3 regions of the Vibrio sp. SCP2 genome follow, and region 3 is predicted to be linked to each of the others. Evidence: riboswitches for the same ligand, from Rfam matches in the RefSeq annotation. Region 3 holds a riboswitch; each other region holds the start of a gene.
The links. A riboswitch is a leader RNA that binds a small molecule or an ion and turns the genes downstream of it on or off. The one in region 3 is predicted to bind thiamine pyrophosphate.
Positions count from the first base shown of each region.

Region 1: it holds a riboswitch for thiamine pyrophosphate, as region 3 does, so the genes downstream of both, thiB (thiamine ABC transporter substrate binding subunit) here and thiC (phosphomethylpyrimidine synthase ThiC) in region 3, are expected to answer to the same signal.
Region 2: it holds a riboswitch for thiamine pyrophosphate, as region 3 does, so the genes downstream of both, thiD (bifunctional hydroxymethylpyrimidine kinase/phosphomethylpyrimidine kinase) here and thiC (phosphomethylpyrimidine synthase ThiC) in region 3, are expected to answer to the same signal.

Region 1 covers NZ_JCAFVV010000009.1:35,200-40,451, reverse strand. Annotated here, with positions in the region: gene thiQ (thiamine ABC transporter ATP-binding protein) at 234-938, opposite strand; gene thiP (thiamine/thiamine pyrophosphate ABC transporter permease ThiP) at 922-2,526, opposite strand; gene thiB (thiamine ABC transporter substrate binding subunit) at 2,536-3,522, opposite strand; TPP riboswitch at 3,590-3,711, opposite strand; gene AC5O63_RS18865 (flavin prenyltransferase UbiX) at 3,854-4,480, opposite strand; gene mpl (UDP-N-acetylmuramate:L-alanyl-gamma-D-glutamyl-meso-diaminopimelate ligase) at 4,495-5,252, opposite strand, start outside.
Region 2 covers NZ_JCAFVV010000001.1:1,032,881-1,038,132, forward strand. Annotated here, with positions in the region: gene AC5O63_RS04970 (hypothetical protein) at 61-219, shown strand; gene AC5O63_RS04975 (VCBS domain-containing protein) at 503-913, shown strand; gene AC5O63_RS04980 (LysR family transcriptional regulator) at 926-1,816, opposite strand; gene AC5O63_RS04985 (HDOD domain-containing protein) at 1,912-2,742, opposite strand; TPP riboswitch at 2,910-3,019, shown strand; gene thiD (bifunctional hydroxymethylpyrimidine kinase/phosphomethylpyrimidine kinase) at 3,120-3,950, shown strand; gene AC5O63_RS04995 (ABC transporter ATP-binding protein) at 3,940-4,686, shown strand; gene AC5O63_RS05000 (ABC transporter permease) at 4,679-5,252, shown strand, end outside.
Region 3 covers NZ_JCAFVV010000011.1:579-5,830, forward strand. Annotated here, with positions in the region: gene AC5O63_RS19880 (multicopper oxidase domain-containing protein) at 1-1,233, shown strand, start outside; gene crcB (fluoride efflux transporter CrcB) at 1,342-1,725, shown strand; TPP riboswitch at 1,795-1,893, shown strand; gene thiC (phosphomethylpyrimidine synthase ThiC) at 2,057-3,997, shown strand; gene AC5O63_RS19895 (thiamine phosphate synthase) at 3,997-5,252, shown strand, end outside.

The DNA of each region.
Region 1 (5,252 bases), on a different contig from region 3:
AACCCTTTTTTTTGATAGGTTCTCCACGTCATCCCCGAGAGTGAGGTACGAACGAGTTGGGGATCTCTTCAAGCGAGCCGAATGCTTTCTGAGATTCCCTACTCTCTCCTTCGTCGCTCTATGGAATGACGATTTGTTTCTCGAAGGGCGAAGCCCGATCTCGACTCTCTAGCGCAGCGTTCCCGAGGGCGAAGCCCGTTCTCATTTCCCGAGGACGAAGTCCGTTCCTCCCCTCACTCCCCCGCGCGAACAAAGTCACTTAGCGCTTGATTGGTATGAGTCGATGACAGCTGCTCGATGTTATCTGCGACTTCTACTCGGCCATTGGCGACAAAGATAAAATCAGAGGCAATAGCCTTAGCATCACTGATATGGTGCGTCACCATAACCACTGTAATGTTTCTCTCTTTGGCTAACTTACGTACCAAGTTAAGCATCTCTTCACGTAGAATAGGATCAAGGGCAGAGAAAGGCTCATCGAGCAGCCATATCTTGTGCGGTTGGACAAAACAGCGTGCTAACGCAACACGTTGACGTTGACCACCGGAAAGTTGTTCTGGTAATCGGTCGAGATAAGCTTCAACCCCAACTTGCTGCGCAGCTTGCTCAACTAGCGCTTGCTGCTCGGAAGTAAGCTTTAAGCCAGGATGCAATCCAAGTCCTATATTCTGACGCACGGTTAAATGAGCAAATAAGTTATGCTCTTGAAACAGCATAGCGAATGGGCGTTGATGTGGCTCTTTACCAACAATATTGCTGCCTTCAACCTCAATAGTTCCCTTAGTCGGCTCAATAAAACCCGCCACCAAAGCCAATAGGGTCGATTTACCTGCGCCGCTTGGCCCCATCAAGGCAACGATCGACTGCGGTGAAATCGAAGTATCAAAGTGAAACAGTTCATTGTGATAGTAGTAATCGACGTTACTTAAGGTCAGCATGATTCACCTTCGAGTTGGCTTTTAACAAGGTTTCAATGAGCGTGAAGCAGCCTACGCTCAAGAGTAATAGAGTTACAGAGACGACTGCGGCAGATTCCATTTGGTAACTACCAAGCAGTTGGAATAGGTAAAGTGGCAAGGTGCGAAACTCTTGGCTACCAAACAATGCAATCGCGCTTAAATCACCAATCGCAAACATAAAGCTAATCGCAAAGGCATGAGCCATCGGTTTTTTTAGCGCTTTCCACTCAACCACTTTAAAACGATTCCAACCTTTCATTCCTAAACTGGCACAAACATATTGATATTGCTGCTCGACATGCAGCATAGGCTGAGAGAGCGTTTTAATCACATATGGCAGACCCATTAACGCATTCACGGCTACAACAACCACTAGCGCTAAGCTAAATACATCCGCAAATGAACGTAGCAATAGAAACAGTCCAGTGGAAATCACAAGACCGGGTGTGACAAGAATAATGGTACCAATCAACTCAATATGATCCGCACTCTTTTCACGATAGTTAAGGCGCAATCTCCGGCTGGTTAACAAGATGGCAATGCCAGCAATCACCGCTATCACACTTGCCATGGTCGCCACTTTCACGGACGCCCATAGCGCCTGCCAAAAGCGTTCATCGGTGAAAACATCAACCGCGTGACTGTTAAGGCCACTGAGCAGCACCATCAGTAGCGGAGGTAGCACCAACAACATAGAAAAAGCTATCCACCCCCAATCCCAACACTTAGAAACAAACGAGTCTTTAGACAAGTAAATAATCTGAGTATGCGAGCCAGAGGTGACAGAAATCGGTTTCGCTAAACGTTGAATAGTCAACGCCATCACACCACACAGCATCATTTGCCAAATAGCCAATAGCGCGCCTGCTTGAAGATCAAAATCAAACTTAATGGCTTGATAGATTGCTAGCTCAATCGTAGTTGATTTAGGCCCGCCACCCAGTGCCATTACAGTAGCAAAACTGGTAAAGCAGAGCATAAACACCAAGCCACTGACATGAGGTAATTGCTGTCGTAGACGCGGCCACTCAATCCAGCGAAATTTATCCCAGTGTCCCATGCCAAGATGGGCGCACAGTTTATGCTGCTCTTGTGGAATAGAGTCTAATGCTTGCAGAAGCAATCGGGTCGCATAAGGAAGATTAAAAAACACATGCGCCAACAAAATCCCATTGAGCCCATATATTGAGAACGGCAACTTGCTGTCTAGGCTTTTGAACAAATCAGCAATCAAACCACTATTGCCATAAATGGCAAGAAGGCCAAACACCCCGACTAAGACAGGCAACACCAGTGTTGTAGCAAACAGTTTGAGTAACAAGGATTTCCCCCTAAATCGACGGCGAGACAACGCATGCGCGACTGGGATGGCAAGGCCAACACTGAGCAAAGTAGAAAGAAAAGACTGATAGAAACTGAATTTGGTGACATGTCGATAGTATGGATCACTCCACACCTGACGGATATCTAGCGATGGCGCGTTAACCAGTAAAGCACCGAGAGCAGAAACGACAAAGGTCGCGATGATTATCGCGACCCATAAGCCAATTTTGGGGGTATTACGCAAAAGAGCCTCTTAGAATGTCAGCGCACTTTGCCATTCGCGAATCCAAGATTTACGATTTTCGGCCACTTCGTCGGCGCTAAAGGTCAGAGCCTTGCTTGGCAGAGTTAGGGTTTCAAAACCTTCAGGCAGTGCAACGTCTGTGACTGGGTACATCCAGTTACCTGTTGGCATTGCTGATTGGAACTCATCACTAAGAATAAAGTTCATAAACTCATCGGCTAGCTTTTGATTTTTAGACGCTTTCACTTTAGCAGCAACTTCGACTTGCGTGTAATGACCTTCAGCAAAATCAGCGGCGGCATACTTGTTGTCACTTTCAGCAATCAAATGATAAGCAGGAGAGGTCGTGTAAGAGAGTACCAGATCAGACTCACCTTCGAGGAACATTGAGTACGCTTCAGACCAACCTTTAGTCACAGTTACGGTTTTCTTAGCTAGATTTTGCCAAGCCTGAGTCACGTCATCTCCGTAAACAGACTTCATCCACAACATCAGACCTTGCCCTGGTGTTGAAGTACGTGGGTCTTGATAGATCACTTTCAGATCATCGCGAGATTCCACCAACTCTTTCAAGCTTTTTGGTGGGTTAGCTAGCTTCTCTTTGTTGTAAACAAACGCGAAGTAGCCGAAATCATAAGGGACGAACGTTTTGTCTGCCCACCCATTTGGCAATGCAACCTTGCTAGTGTCTACGCTATGTTCAGCCAACAAACCTGTCTTTTTCGCTTCCGCCATTAGGTTGTTGTCTAAGCCTAAAATGATATCCGCTTTGCTGTTATCGCCTTCTAATCGCAGACGGTTAAGGATAGAGACACCATCGTCTAGCGCGACGAAATTAACATCACAACCACAATGCGCTTCAAACGCTTTTTCTACAACAGGACCTGGGCCCCAATCGGCGGCAAAAGAGTCGTAGGTATAAACGGTTAAACTGTTTTCTGCGGCTGTCGCTGAGAATATCGCCAGCGTTGCTAACGCTAGGGTACTAATTGAAATGGTGCTTAGAGTGTTTTTCACTGCTCGCTCTCTCCTTGTCTGAGCGGCACAGGCTTGAGAAGCGGAGTTCAAATCCAAACTCAATTCCTACGCCAGCATTATCTGGTTCAGGTACACGGGTCCCAAGCGATAGCTCGATCTCAGCTGACGCTAACATAAGTTAGGTCAATAGCTCCCCGATGAGTAACGGTCGAATTGTAATATTAATAAACTGCAATATCTATCCCCTAAATAGTTGGAGTTGCAGCTAGGCGACAAGCAAATTCATCCCAATGAACATAGGTGTTCTATTTGATTTGGGTGAATTTGAGCAGTCAACAACGCTGCGGCTTCAAATAGGACGGGGATCGTAGCCCCAGCGAGGAACCAATCCTTGCTCTATTCCTAAATGGTCAAGAATACGCGCGACCATAAAATCAACCAGATCCTCTATCGATTTAGGTTGATGATAAAAACCTGGCGCAGCAGGCATGATGGTTACTCCCATTTGTGACAACTTGTGCATATTCTCTAGATGCAGAGTAGAAAATGGGGTTTCACGAACCACCAACAGTAGCTGACCACGCTCTTTCATCACCACGTCTGCAGCACGTTCAATCAGGTTATCCGACATACCGTGGGCAATCGCCGCAACACTGCCTGCAGAGCATGGACAGACGACCATTTGTTTCGGCGCTGCAGAGCCAGACGCCACAGGAGAGAACCAATCGTCTTTACCGCATACAACCAGCTTGTCTGGGTCACAATTAAGGTGCTCGACCAAAGTTTGCTTAGCCGAATCAGGATTGGCAGGCAGTTTAAGGTCATGTTCAGTTGCTAGCACCACTCTCGCCGCAGACGAAATAAGCAGATAAACTTGATAATCAGCAGCCAGAAGGCACTCTAATAGGCGTAAACCATAAGGAGCGCCAGAGGCACCAGTAAAGGCTAAGGTGATGGCTTTTTGTTGCTTAGTCATATTTAAAAACTACACTATTGAGCTAGCTTTGCCAGAAGCTTGTTATGAATACCTTCGAACCCGCCATTGCTCATCACCAAAATCTGATCACCTGAGCTAGCACTAGCAACAATTTGCTCCACAAGTTCATCGACATTATTGGAGGTTTGCGCAGGTTGGGCACATTGAGCGGCGATCTCTTCCACCGACCAATCAATCGAATCGGGTTGATATAAGAACACTTGATCGGCTTTTTGTAACGACGCGGCCAACGTATCCTTGTGCACACCTCGCTTCATCGTAGCGCTGCGTGGTTCGAGTACCGCGATAATTTTGCTATCGCCGACCTTGTTACGTAATCCACCGAGCGTCAGTTCAATCGCGGTCGGATGATGGGCAAAGTCGTCGTAAACCGTGATGCCATTGACCTCACCTTTGAGCTCCAAGCGGCGTTTGGTATTGATAAATTTGGCTAAAGATTCACAGGCTAAGTCTGGGGTGACGCCAACATGGCGCGCTGCAGCTATCGCCATCAAAGCGTTATCTACATTGTGATCACCAACTAGATTCCAACTTACAATACCCACTTGCTCGCCTTGGAACAGTACTTTGAACTGCGAGCCATCAATGTTTATTTTCTCCGCCTGCCAGTCACCTTGCTCACCACTAAACTCGGATTCGCTCCAACAGCCGCGCTCAAGTACATCATGTAGTGCGCTATCTTGTTTCGGTGCAAAAATGCGCCCATTACCCGGAACTGTGCGAACAAGATGATGGAACTGACGTTTTATCG
Region 2 (5,252 bases), on a different contig from region 3:
CCCTCTCAAGTAGTCGCATCTTCAAGTTATCGATACTGTTTTGATAACCAAGGAGGAGGTTTGGCTATGTTATCACTAGGTTTGGTCGCTTTAGGCGTATTCGTATTCTTCTTCTGCTGGGTGGTTCAGCACGGTCTACCAGTCTTGGGTATGAAGCTCGATGAAGATGATTTATTGCTGATTTCAGAGATGTCTGGCGAAGACGTACTTGAAGCATAACGAAAAATATCACCAGAAAAGAAAGGAGCCCTAGGCTCCTTTTTTGCGTTTCAGAAGCACTACTCTCAATATGCAAATTGCGTTTTTATTCTGAGTGTATCTGTCCTGTTTTGCATCTCATTTTGAGAACCATTTGACCTAATTTTCGAACCAATGATTATCTAATTGAAACAACAAAGAAATATTCATCTGGTTGAGTATTGTTTTTTTGGCATGCACATTGCGTTGGTAGAAGATATGAACGCTCACAATGGTTGAGCTTAGATATCTTAAGGAGAACGTTATGGCTTACCTAAATCAAATGACCAATAACACCCATACCGCGAACTCTTTTGGTGCACCGTCGGGCGATGCGAGCCTACTATCAATGGTACAACGTGATTTTTCCCCATTGCTGTTTGATTCCGGTATGTTCTCGATCAGTGGAGAAAACCGTCGTCGCGTTCGTTTTAATCCTAAGAGTGTCACCGCTAAGGTAGGCACATTAGGCTCCTTAGTTATCGATGAATCTGGCCACTGGGATTACTCTGTCTATAGCATTAAAACCCAGTACTTAGTGATGGGGGAAAGAAAGATTGAAACCTTCTTCTTGCGTTCAACAGACGGTAATCGTTTTGCTGTGACGATTGTGCTTGTTGGCGCTCATGGTGGTGCTTTGATTGAAGAGTTAGAAACTACGATTAGTTTTGGCTAACGAGCGTATATTTTACTGCTGAAAATGTTGCACCACTTCGTTTTTAATAGTTTCAAAGCGCTTCGGTAGTTGGCGATGTTTTTTAGTCAAGAAGTATAAGGTCTCTACCACTTCATTACTTGGCTCGAAGATAGAAATTCGCTCACTCTCAGCAAACGAATCGAGTGCGCTTTTCGGCAAGACGGTAAATCCTAATCCATTGGCCACAGGCAACAGGATTTGGCTTAACTGATTGATGTAGCCTGTGACCGGAATATCATCGATATTCATTTTCTCCAGTTCAGACTCCCCGCATTGAGCAAAGTAAATTGAAAGGTAGTGAATCGCATCAGGGTGTTGGATTAGACCGATTTCCTTCAAGCTCTCTTGGCTTAAATCTTTGGCTGCACGCGCTTTCGGTAATAGTAAACACAGTGGCTCCTTACCTAACATTTCTGATTCAAAGCGAGAATCAGAGGGAATTTGTGTCACAATCCCAATATCTGTCACACCAGTTAGGACATCCGCAACAATTTTGTGATGAGGTGCGGCTTCTAGTCTTGGTATCAGCTGAGAGTATTTACATTGTAAATTTAGCAAATGTGGGTAGAGCAGCAGTGCTAGCGAACCAGAACAAGAAAGCGAAACGCTACCTGAAAAGGGGTCTTCCATGTTTAAAGAGTTAAGCAGTTCTGATTCTTGGCGCTCAAGCTGAATCGCATGTTGATAGACATTACGACCCGCTTCAGTGATATCAAAACTTTTGTTGTGTCTTTCGATTAAGGGGTAACCGCAAGCCTGCTCAAGTTTTTTAATGTGCTGGGTAACACCTGGCTGAGTCATAAACAGCTTCTCAGCGGTCTTTGTGAAATGACCTGTATCGATCAGAGTAACAAAGGTCTTGAGCCAGACAGGATTGATCATCACATTATTCTCATAACAAAAAATTATTCATCTGAGTCTATGCGATAACTGAAAGTTTGAATAGAAAAAGGTGAGCTTAGTGCTCACCTATTGTTTTACGCCGCGTTTAACTGTGAAGCGAGGTCACGACCATTGCCTCGATACTTGTCGATTGTTGGTGCGAAGGCTGCTGAGATATGCAAAAGGCGAGAGTCTGGATGTTCAGCAAGGTAGCGAGCTTTACCTTCCTCGCTCTCCAGCTGATCCCAATCGCGATGAATCGAACGGGCTAAATGAAGAGTGGTGGCCATTTTAGGAGAAATCTCGGCATCTCTAGGCTCGGCAAAATTTGCGATGGCATCCACCATATCATCAGGAAAGCGCCACGCTCTGGCTAGTTTGGCCCCAAGAGTTGGCGCTGTGATATCTAAGATTTCTTCTTGCACTGCGATAGCGTTTTCTCCTTCCTCTGCTCGCTGGGCAATCGTTTGTGCTTCTTCCGGTACTAAAGTGTGGATCATCAACTCGCCAATGTTGTGCAATACTCCAGTAGTGAATACGTCATTACTGTCCATGCCTGTTTCAATGGCAATTTTACTGGCAATAATCGAGACTTCGAACGTCTCTTCCCAGTACTTGTCCATATCTAATGTTTTGATTTTAGGGAAGGCGCTAGAGAGAACTGAAGCAACAACTAGGGTCCTGACTGGGCCTGTTCCAACTCGAAGTAAGGCTTCATTTATCGAAGATACACTCTTGCTTCCACCAAAGTGAGCGGAATTGGCTAAGCGTAGTAGTCGCGCGCTAAGAACTTGATCAGTCGCTATTTTATTCGCTAACAGTTTAAAGTCGACGTCACTCTTGTTGACCATATCGAGAAGCTCTTGAAGTACTTTTTGGATTCTCGGTAATTCGTTCAGTCGAGATAGTAGTGCCTCCTGGCTCATAGCTCTCTCCTTAATTCCATGTAAGCTAAGTTACTATAGTTCAGAAATTTATCCTGTTACAAAAATAAGCAATTAATGCCATATGTTCGGGCTGGGGTTTTGTTTGTTTTTTTGCAGCGACGCACCAAATATTGATGCAATAAAACTACTTTTGTTGTTATCATCTGCGGAAATAGTCGGGGAGCCTACCCAATAGGGAAAGGGCTGAGATCGCGAAGCGAGACCCGTAGAACCTGATTCAGTTAGCACTGACGTAGGGAACTATGCGCACTAATTCCATATCTCGGGTTTAGTGTACTCGCATTCGAGAGTCACTCTGTTTATGAGCGTTCTTTTGGTGGTCGAGAGTTCCTATACGTCTTGTAGTAGGAGCATCTATGCCACATTCACAAGACACAACCCCTATTGTATTAACCATTGCTGGATCTGACAGCGGTGGTGGTGCAGGTATCCAAGCCGATATTAAAGCCATCTCTGCGACAGGCAGTTACGCATGCTCCGTCATCACTGCTATCACTTCGCAAAATACACAGGGTGTCAGTGCCATTCACCCGATTCCATTAGCGCATATTGAAAGCCAGTTAGATGCGGTATTCACCGACCTGAATGTGGTTGCTGTTAAAGTCGGCATGTTGGCGGATGCGGAAATCATCAAGGTTGTCGCGGCAAAAATACGTCAATATCAACCTAAGCATCTTGTGGTTGATCCTGTCATGGTTGCCACAAGCGGTGACCTGTTATTAGAGCAATCGGCAATCTCTACGCTCAAACAAGAATTGTTACCTCTCGCTGATTTAATTACGCCGAATCTACCTGAAGGGGCTGCTTTGATTGGTGGTGAAGTCCCTCAAGATGAAGAGCAAATGGGGGCGATGATTGAGTCATTACGCGCACTTGGGGCGAAAGCGGTGTTGCTAAAAGGTGGGCATTTAGAGAAAGACCAAAACAGTAATGATCTCCTTATCGAGCAAGAGAGCAGTGAGTTATTGAGCGCCAAACGTGTCGCGACTAAAAATACTCACGGAACAGGTTGTACCCTTTCTTCTGCGATTGCTTCTTATCTTGCTCAAGGTAACCGTCTTCATAAAGCCGTGTATCTTGGTAAGCAATATATCTCTCAAGCCATTGCGCACGCCTATCAGTTAGATGTGGGTCAAGGTCATGGCCCAGTGCACCACTTTTTCTGTGGGCACACAAATGTGCGCTGAAGCGATCGGGATAGAGCTCAAGGCTTCACAGCTTCGTTACCTTGATAGCCAAACCCCGACACTAACTGGCTTAGATATGCACATCCCCGCAGGGAAGTGGACCAGTTTGCTGGGTCGAAGCGGCTGCGGCAAAACCACTTTACTGCGTTATCTTGCTGGTTTGCTTGATCACAAAGTGGAGTGGCAAGGGACGCTTAAGCTAAGCCAAGGGCAAGGCTTGCAAGACAAAATTGCCTACATGGCACAGCAAGATCTGTTGCTACCATGGCTAAATGTTATTGATAACGTCATGTTAAGCCGTCAATTTGGTGCGCAGAATATCGAGCATGACAAGGCAATTGAACTGCTCGAGCAAGTAGGGTTAGCCGCCCATATCAATACAATGCCTGCTCAGCTATCTGGGGGAATGCGCCAGCGTGTTGCTCTTGCGCGTACTCTAATGCAAGACAAGCCCGTTGTGTTGATGGATGAGCCTTTTTCCGCGCTAGATGCTGTCACGCGCCATAAGTTGCAAACCTTGTCTGCCAAGTTACTCAAGGGTAAAACCGTTGTGTTGATTACCCATGATCCCCAAGAAGCGGTACGTTTATCGGATGCGCTCTATTTGCTTCAAGGTGCGCCTGCCCATGCGCACCCCCTAGACGTTCCTGCTTCACTGCCTCCACGCGCGATAGATGGCGAGTGCGCGGCGTTGCAGCGAAATATTCTTGAACAGTTGGAGCAAGACTATGAGTAAGGTGACGAACCTAGAACTTACGCTACCCAACAAGAGAATCAAAACTCAGGTGACGCATCCAATGGTGCGTATGGCGATTAGCCTGTTGGTTATTTTGGGCTTATGGCAAAGCGTTGTGGTTTTGTTTGATATGCCAAGCTTCATTTTGCCTGCTCCGCTAGACGTCTTCGAGCGATTGATTTCACGTTTTGATGTGTTGATGAAACATACGCTCGTTACTGGGCAAGAAATTATATTGGGTTTGCTGCTTGGTCTCTCTATGGGGCTTATCTTTGCACTGCAAATGCTGCTATTTAAACCATTAAAACGTTGGCTGTTACCGATTCTTATTGCAAGCCAAGCAATCCCTGTATTTGCCATCGCGCCTGTACTGATGCTTTGGCTTGGGTACGGTATTGCGTCCAAAGTGGTGATGGCAGCCATTATTATCTTTTTTCCTGTGACCACTTGTTGCTATGACGGTTTGCGTAATACCCCGACAGGGTACCTCGATCTGGCTAAGACGATGGGAGCAAGTAAATGGCAGCTTTTAAGACACATACAACTGCCTGCTGCGCTGCCAACTT
Region 3 (5,252 bases):
CCTGGTTATACAACGAATGTACTTGGATTTAACGGTGAGATTCCAGCCCCAACGATTCGTTGTCGTCAAGGACAAGAAGTCACGATCAGATTTACCAATAAGCTTTCAGAGCCAACCACAATTCACTGGCATGGGTTAAGAATTCCAATAGAAATGGACGGTGTACCATTCTTAAGCCAAGCGCCAATCATGCCGGGTGAAACGTTCGAGTATCGTTTTACCCCACCTGATGCGGGTACCTTCTGGTATCACCCGCATATGAATAGCGTCAAACAACTCGGTATGGGGTTGGTAGGGCTGATCATCGTCGAAGAAGCGATTCCAGTAGAGTTTGATGAAGAACATGAGTTGATGCTTAAGCACTGGCACCTCGATAAGCAGGGGGCGTGGAAAGAATTAATGATTCCTCGTCTTAGCGCGAGAATGGGAACCCCCGGAGAGTGGAGTAGCGTCAATGGTGTACATGAGCCTAAGTATCAATTAAAGGAAAATGCCACTACCCGGCTGCGTATCGCCAACGTCGACAATACGATTACCTATCCAATTGCTATTGAAGGGGCCGAAGCATGGGTGATAGCCATCGATGGTAACCCGATTAAAGCTCCCTATAAGCTCTCTCAACATAAAATTGGCCCGGGTATGAGGGTTGACCTTGCCTTAATCGCTCCGAAGCAAGGAGAGTCCGTTTATGTCCGATATATGAAGGGTAGATTTCCGTTTCCTCTGTGTGAGTTTGAAGCGATCAGGTCTGATCTTTCCGATCATAGGCCGAGCCCTCAACTTCCTCTTAATCCTGTGCCTGATCTTGATTTGGTCAATGCGGAGAAAATTGATTTTGTATTTGAATGGGAAGGGGCAATTTCACCGGTTGGAAAAGATGGTAAGTCGGTTCCTAAGTTTTGGTTAACCAACAAACGGGCTTGGGAAGGGATGTCGAAAGATAATATCCCCGCTCCACTCGCTTCGTTACAACTGGGTAAAACTTATATTTTCTCTCTCAAGAACGTCACTCAGTATCATCATCCAATTCATATCCATGGTCATACATTCACAGTTTTGGAGCTCAATGGTAAAAAGGTCGAACAGCCTTTCCACACAGACACTGTTTTACTAGGCAAAAACGGTACGGCTATCGCAGCGTTCGTGGCGGATAATCCAGGGCGCTGGATGTATCACTGTCATGTGATCGAGCATATGAAAACCGGATTAATGGGGTATATTGAAGTAAAGTGACTCCTGTAACTTTTCAAATGTTTGCAGTTAGCAATGGCTAAATCTTAATTTATGATCTTCCGCGAGCGTGTATTTTGGCTACAATACACCCAGTAAATTGGAGGAATTATGGGTCAGTTTTCAATATTGGGTTTTATCGCACTCGGTGGTGCATTTGGAGCATGCTCTCGTTATCTTGTTTCAGAGCTTTGTGTTGTGCTTCTTGGGCGTGGTTTTCCATACGGTACGCTAACTGTTAACGTGGTCGGTTCTTTCATTATGGGCTTGCTTATTGCGGCTTTCGAAAATGAGATGCTTGCTACCGAACCATGGCGCCAAATTATCGGGTTGGGTTTTCTTGGGGCACTCACCACCTTCTCTACGTTCTCTATGGATAATGTGCTTCTAATGCAGCAAGGCGCTTTTTTTAAGATGGGTTTGAATGTGTTGTTGAATGTCTTTTTAAGTATTTCTGCTGCATGGATTGGTTTTCAAATACTCATCAAGAGCTAATGTTGGTTAAAATTTAGCTAATTATTGTTCATCACGGCTTGGTTTACCCAAGCCGTTTTTATATACTGCAATTACTTGTCGGAGTGCCATAAGGCTGAGACCGTTAATTCGGGATCCGTTGAACCTGATCAGATTAAAATCTGCGAAGGGAACAAGAGAAGATATCTACACCAGAGTTCTGTCTGGTTACCTATCAAATAGTCGAATGTTGTTATATACCATTAGTGCACACTAATAAGGTCATAATTCGATTCCTCTTGTCGCATCTTTCCGCCAAGCATTTTTATCCCATTACTTTTTATCTAAGAATAACAAAGCAAGGAAAAATGCTATGTCGAGTCGCAAACAAGCGAGACTGGAAGCAAAACAGTTCATTGATACACTTTCGGTACAGCCGTACCCAAATTCAAGCAAAGTCTATGTAGAGGGTTCACGCCCAGATATTCGTGTGCCTATGCGAGAAATCTCACTCGCGGATAGTCTTATTGGAGGCACAAAAGAAGCGCCTATTTTCGAACCTAATGAGCCTGTACGTGTTTACGATACTTCTGGTGTATACACTGACCCAGAACACACAATTGACCTTTACAGCGGTCTACCAAAGCTAAGAGAAGGGTGGATTGAAGAACGTGCCGATACTGAATTACTCGACGATGTTAGCTCGGTATACACCAAGGAGCGTTTAGAAGACGAGACGCTTGATGAGCTACGTTATGGCAATTTGCCACGAATTAGACGTGCTAAAGATGGTCAGTGTGTCACCCAGCTTCACTATGCGCGCAAGGGTCTTGTTACCCCTGAGATGGAATACATCGCCTTACGTGAAAACATGGGGCGCGCTCAATATCGCGATGAGGTGTTGAATCAACAGCACCCTGGTCAAAGCTTTGGGGCCAACTTACCCAAAGACATTACTGCAGAATTTGTTCGTAAAGAAGTCGCAGAAGGTCGAGCGATTATCCCTTCCAATATTAACCACCCAGAATCTGAACCAATGATTATTGGGCGTAACTTCTTAGTTAAAGTAAACGCTAATATCGGTAATTCATCAGTGACATCTTCAATTGAGGAAGAGGTTGAGAAGCTAGTATGGGCGACTCGCTGGGGTGGCGATACTGTTATGGACCTGTCTACTGGCCGCAATATTCACGAAACTCGTGAGTGGATTCTACGTAACAGTCCAGTGCCGATCGGTACTGTGCCAATGTACCAAGCGCTTGAAAAAGTTAACGGCATTGCGGAAAACCTCAACTGGGAAGTGATGCGCGATACTCTGATTGAGCAAGCAGAGCAGGGCGTCGATTACTTCACTATTCACGCAGGTTTACTGCTTCGCTATGTACCTATGACGGCAAAACGTGTGACTGGCATTGTTTCTCGTGGTGGTTCTATTATCGCTAAATGGTGTTTAGCGCATCATCAGGAAAGCTTCTTATATACTCATTTCCGCGAGATATGTGAAATCTGTGCCAAGTATGACGTGGCGCTTTCTCTTGGCGATGGATTACGTCCTGGCTCAGTAGCTGATGCGAACGACGAAGCGCAATTCGCTGAGCTTCGTACTCTTGGTGAACTAACCAAGATTGCTTGGGAATATGACGTACAGGTCATTATTGAAGGACCTGGCCATATTCCGATGCATATGATCAAAGAGAACATGGAAGAGCAGCTAGAGCACTGTCATGAAGCGCCGTTTTACACCCTTGGCCCACTGACAACCGATGTTGCGCCGGGCTATGATCATATCACTTCAGGTATTGGTGCCGCGATGATTGGTTGGTATGGCTGTGCGATGCTTTGTTACGTTACACCAAAAGAGCACCTTGGCTTACCGAATAAAGAAGACGTTAAGGTAGGTATGATCACCTATAAGCTCGCAGCACATGCGGCCGACTTAGCCAAAGGTCACCCTGGTGCTCAAGTCCGTGATAATGCGCTTTCTAAAGCGCGTTTTGAATTCCGTTGGGAAGACCAATTTAACCTATCGCTAGACCCTGACACCGCACGAGCTTACCACGATGAAACTCTACCTCAAGAGTCTGGAAAGGTTGCACACTTCTGCTCAATGTGTGGACCTAAGTTCTGTTCAATGAAGATTTCACAAGAGGTTCGCGAGTACGCGAAGGATACTGAACAGGTAGCGGCGGACAAAGCTATCTCGATTAAAATGCTCGACGATCCACTTGAAGGTATGCGTCAAAAATCGCAGGAGTTCCGAGAGACAGGTTCTGAGCTATACCACCCAGCAGCTCATGCAGAGGTTAGTGACTAATGAGCAAAATCCTAATTCCGTCATCATTGATTGAGCTAACAGGCATAGTTCAGCAATGTTTGTTGTTGGCGAAAGAGCAGGGCTTTTGTATCGAAGAGGTTGAGTTGGGTGTGAGCCCAACTCAGTCTGTTCAGCTTGTTCGCGACCAACAAATTACACATGTCGCTACCGATCTCATTGATGGGTACGACTATGAGTCAGAATACACATTTGCACTTTATTATCGTTCAGGGTTGTCGGTAGAAGCCTGTGCAGAGCAATCATCTAATGCCATTTATATTGGCATTGCTGATGGTTTGGCTCTTGATAAAAAGGATGAAGTTCTTCAGCTCGATGTTTGGCGTCATCCCATTAACGATGAAGTGAGAGCGCTTTCCATTAAGTCTAAACTCAATTCTGTATTTGAGCCTGAGTATCACTTTGCTTGGATAGTCGTGTTGAGTGTACTCGATTTTCCTATCGAAGATGCGTTAACACTCGCACGAGGAATGACAACTCAACAAACGAATGTTTCACGTGAAACAGTGTTGAATGAGAAATCATTGACTCAGTGGGCTGAGCATTTCAATGATTTCCCAACCCCCGTATTAGAAGATAGCCGACTGGGCATACAAGTTGGGTGGTCTGCGCAAGGGGAGAGTGTCAGCTTTGCTAACTTAACTAAGCAGAGTTTAGGGCTTTACCCAGTGGTTGATGATGTTGCTTGGATTGAGCGCTTACTGCCATTAGGTATCAACACCATTCAACTGCGAATTAAGAACCCGCAACAAGCCGATTTAGAACAACAGATCATTCGAGCGATTGAACTCGGTCGCCAGTACCAAGCGCAAGTGTTTATCAATGACTACTGGCAGTTAGCGATCAAGCATGGTGCCTTTGGTGTTCATCTTGGGCAAGAAGATATAGAAGAGTCAAACTTGGCTCAGCTAACCAAAGCTGGCATTCGTTTAGGCCTTTCTACCCATGGCTATTATGAGCTGCTTCGTATTGTGCAAATCCACCCTAGCTACATTGCGCTGGGACATATCTTCCCAACCACCACTAAGCAGATGCCATCGAAGCCACAAGGTTTAGTGCGCTTAGCTCTATATCAAAAATTGATTGATAGCATTCCTTATGGTTTCACGCATGAGGGTGCTAGTGGTTTGACTCTCGGTTATCCGACGGTTGCAATCGGTGGTATTGACCAATCGAACGCAGACCAAGTTTGGCAAACCGGCGTTTCTTGCTTGGCGGTTGTTAGAGCGATTACTTT